2 regions of the Mesorhizobium sp. LjRoot246 genome follow, and region 1 is predicted to be linked to the other one. Evidence: predicted binding sites of a transcription regulator. Region 1 holds the regulator's gene; the other holds the start of a gene.
The links. The regulator PhoB, encoded in region 1, activates phosphate uptake and scavenging genes when phosphate is short. The targets are predictions, from matches to a motif close to TGTCATNNANCTGTCAT.
Positions count from the first base shown of each region.

Region 2: a site for PhoB is predicted at 1,159-1,175, ahead of ACSQ3L_RS05815 (alkaline phosphatase D family protein). Genes of this name have one in related genera too.

Region 1 covers NZ_CAXUSN020000001.1:1,536,374-1,538,574, reverse strand. The annotation lists gene ACSQ3L_RS07330 (ROK family protein) at 1-1,085, shown strand, start outside; gene phoB (phosphate regulon transcriptional regulator PhoB) at 1,087-1,776, opposite strand; gene phoU (phosphate signaling complex protein PhoU) at 1,793-2,201, opposite strand, start outside.
Region 2 covers NZ_CAXUSN020000001.1:1,232,295-1,234,495, reverse strand. The annotation lists gene ACSQ3L_RS05815 (alkaline phosphatase D family protein) at 1-1,088, opposite strand, end outside; gene ACSQ3L_RS05810 (MFS transporter) at 1,222-2,201, opposite strand, start outside.

The sequences.
Region 1 (2,201 bases):
GCATCCTGACCGAAAGCAAGCCGAGCGAGGCTGGCTCGCTCAAGCGCGGCCGGCCGCAGGTCGGCCTCAGCCTCAATCCCGAAGCGGCGGCGGTGATGACCGTGGTGCTGTCGCTGAATTTTCTCTCCGTCACTGTCATCGACTATGCAGGCCAGGTAGTCGCCGAGGAACAGCGCCGGCTGGACACGCTGACCATGCCGCGCGACGCGCTGATCGGCGAATGCGTCGCAATCGTGCGGCGCCGCCTCGAAGATCCCGACCTTGACGTGCGCAGCATTGCCCGCATCGCGCTGGCGATCCAGGGCATCACCGACACGCGTGCCCGCGCCATGCTGTGGTCGCCGATCACGCCGCACACCGATATCGCCTTCGCCGACATACTCGAAGACGAGTTCGGCATTCCCGCCACCATGGAAAACGACTGCAACATGATGGCGATAGCGCTGCGCTGGCGCGATCCCCAGCGCTACCGTGACGATTTCATCGCCATCCTCCTGTCGCACGGCATCGGCATGGGCCTGGTGCTGAAGGGCGAGCTGTTCACCGGCACCCATTCCTCGGGCGGCGAGTTCGGCCACATGATCCACCGGCCGAACGGCGCGCTGTGTCGCTGCGGACGGCGCGGCTGCGTCGAGGCCTATGCCGGCAACTACGCCATCTGGCGCAACGCAAGGCAACTGGGTGAGGACGCAGAACCCGTTGCCGATGTCAGCGATGCCGACATGCGCGCCCTGGCGACCGCGGCCCGCGAAAGGGATGGACCGGAGCGGGAAGCCTACCGCAAAGCCGGCGAAGCGCTCGGCTACGGCCTCGGCAGCCTGTTTGCGCTGATCGACCCGGCACCCGTTGCCATGGTCGGCGCCAGTGCCGCCGCTTTCGACCTGATCGAGCCGGCGCTGCGCGAGGCCATCGCCCAGACCGCCGGCGGCCAGCACTCGAAATCGATTTCCTTCGACACCGAGCCCAACGAACTGCCGCTGATCCGCGAAGGCTGCGCGATGCGGGCGCTGACCTTCGTCGATCAGGAGATTTTCGCGCCCGGCGCGCAGGCGAGAGCGGGCCTCGTCGGTAAGAACGTCGCTTGAGTTAGTCCTCCCTGATGGCGTAGCCCGCGCCTCGGATCGTGCGGATGACGTCGGGCATGCGGCCGTTGTTGACCGCCTTGCGCAGCCGGCCGACATGCACGTCGACCGTGCGCTCGTCGATGTAGATCGTCTCGCCCCAGACATTGTCGAGCAGCTGGCTGCGCGAGAACACGCGGCCGGGATGACGCATCATGAATTCGAGCAGGCGGAATTCGGTCGGCCCGAGGCGGATCTCGCTCTTCTTGCGATAGACCCGGTGCGACTCGCGGTCGAGCACGATGTCGCCGACCTTGAGCACGCTGGACAGCACTTCCGGTTTGGCGCGGCGCAGCAGCGCCTTGACGCGGGCCATGAACTCCGGGGTCGAGAACGGCTTGACCAGATAGTCGTCGGCGCCGGTCGACAGGCCGCGCACGCGATCGCTTTCCTCGCCGCGCGCGGTCAGCATGATGATCGGCAGCCGCTCGGTCTCTGGACGCATTCGCAGGCGCCGGCAGAGTTCGATGCCGGAAACCGCCGGCACCATCCAGTCGAGCACCAGAAGGTCGGGAACGTTCTCCTGCAGCCGGATCTCGGCCTCGTCGCCGCGCGTCACCACCTCGACCTGGTAACCCTCGGACTCCAGATTGTAGCGGAGCAGCACGCCTAGCGGCTCCTCATCCTCCACCACCATGATGCGTGGCGCGATCATCGGCTGGTTACCCCTGTCATGCCGCTGGCGCGGACATTGCCGTCTCGTCCTGCTTCGGACGATTGGCGGGCAGTTGCGTGCCGGTCAAAACATAATAGGCATTTTCGGCGATGTTGGTCACATGGTCGCCGATGCGCTCGAGGTTCTTGGCGCAGAACAACAGATGCGTGCAGGCCGTGATGTTGCGCGGGTCTTCCATCATATAGGTCAGCAGCTCGCGAAACACGGAGGTGTATTTCACGTCGATGCGCTCGTCGTCGGCGCGCAGTTTGGCCAAGGCCTCGGCGTCGCGCGCCGCATATTCCTCGATCACGCCCTGCACCTGGATCAACACCAGCTGCGCCATCCCGTCGATCGAATGCGACAGGTCGCGCGGCGTGACGCTCAGCCCGACGGTGCCGACGCGCTTGGCGATGTTCTTGGCA
Region 2 (2,201 bases), 300 kb from region 1:
ATGTCGGCTGCAATGATTTTCCAGGTCGCCTTCGAATTCGCCAGTTCGCGCTTCAGCCATTTCGTCTGCTGTTCGCCCAGTATGCGCGATTGCGGCGTCATCTGGTCCTGCATGTCGGGACCATTGGGGCCGCGATAGGAGCGCATGTCGAGGAAGAACACGTCGAGCAGCGGCCCGTAGGCTATTTTGCGATAGACGCGGCCGGGCTCGGACGGTTCGTAGCGGATCGTCGTCATTTCATGGAAGGCGCGTGCCGCACGGGCCGCCAGCACGTGGATGGACTTCTCCGTGTAGCGATTGTCGGCGCTGAGATCCTTCGAATCCGACCAGTTGTTCAGCACCTCATGGTCGTCCCACTGGTAGAAGGTCGGGCAGATGGCGCTCAGGCCGAGCACGTTCTTGTCCATCATGTTGTATTTCCACTGGTCCCGGTATTCGTCCAGTGTCTCGGCGACCTTGCGCTTGCCGTCGATCAGCACGACGTTCTTCCACTTGCCGCCACCGGGCAGGTCGACCTCGTCCTTCATGGCACCGTCGGCATAGATGGTGTCGCCCGAATGCAGGAAGAAGTCGGGCGTATGCTTGCCGATCGTGGCGTAGGTCTTCATGCCGGTCTCGTCGATCCCCCAGCCCTGGCCGGCGGTGTCGCCCGACCATGCGAAGCGGATGTCGCGCTTCGAGGCCGGCGCCGTCCTGAAGCGGCCGATGATCGGCTCGGAAACGGCGTTGATGTCGGAGAGGTCGGCTGATGTCATGCGGTAGAAGATGTCCTGGTCGGAAGCGAGGTCGGTGAGCAGCCGCTTGACCGTGTAGTCGCTGGCCGGCGACGTATCGAGCGGCGCCAGCCGCGTCGCATTGGCGAAATTCTCCGTCGACGACACCTCGAACATGACGCGCGATGGACGGTCGGTGCGCGTCCACACCATGCCGCTGGTGGCGTCGACATCGCCCGACTGGACGCCATGGGTGAAAGAGGGCCGCTGATTGGCGCGCGAATAGTAGGGCAGCGCCAAGCTCGATACGCCGGCCAGGCCAACGGCGCTGGCGGATGTGACGAAGGCGCGGCGGGTCATCGAGAGCTTGTTCATGGCTGTCTCCTGGTGGCTTGAACGGCGCCACCAAGGTCCAGCGTCAATGTTTCAGGGACATCTCGGGATGATGAAGGTTTGATAACAACCACATCTTCCTTCTCCCCTTGTTGTGGGAGAAGGTGGATCGGCCCTACGCCGCCTGCGGCTCCGGATCGAAGGCCGGGCGGCTGGTGTTGATCAGCAGCGAGATACAGGCGGCGGCAATCGCCGTCATCCCGGCGATCATGAAGGCCAGCTCGTAATTGCCCTGCAACTCGCGCATGGTGCCCCCGAAGGCAGCCGCGGCGGCCGCACCGATCTGGTGGCCGGCAACGATCCAGCCGAACACGATCGGTCCGCTGCGGTCACCGAACGCCTCGTTGGCAAGCCTCAGCGTCGGCGGCACGGTGGCGATCCAGTCGAGGCCGTAGAGCACGGCGAAGATGATCAGGCTGGTCGCCGAGAAGCCGGAATAGGGCAGATAGATCAACGACAGGCCACGGATGCCGTAGTAGACGCCGAGCAGCTTGCGCGGATCGAAGCGGTCGGTGAGCCAGCCCGACAGCGTCGTGCCGATCAGGTCGAAGATGCCCATCATCGACAGCAGGCCGGCGGCCTGAACCTCGCCGATGCCCATATCGCCGCAGAACGCGATCAGATGCGTGCCGACCAGCCCGTTGGTGGTGAAGCCGCAGACGAAGAAGGTTGCAAACAGATACCAGAACACCCGCGTGCCGGCGGCGCGGCGCAGCGTCGAGAATGTGTGCGCGAGGAAGTTGCCCTGTGACGCAGGTGGAGCGGGCGGCACGTCGTCAGCCTCGGCGCCGTAGCGCACCATGCCGATCGAAGCCGGCCGCTCGGGCACCAGCAGCCAGACCAGCGGTATCAGGGCAGCGGTGGCTATCGCCACCGCAATGACAACCGGCTGCCAGCCGCCCGACTGCGCCAATGCGGCGGTCAGCGGCAGGAAAACCAGCATGCCCGAGGCGCTGGAGGCCGACATCAATCCCATGACAAGGCCGCGATTGGTCTTGAACCAGCGGTTGACGATGGTGGCGCCGAGCACGCTGGCGACAGCACCGGACCCAATGCCCGAGAACACGCCCCAGGTAATGAACAGATGCCAGGGCT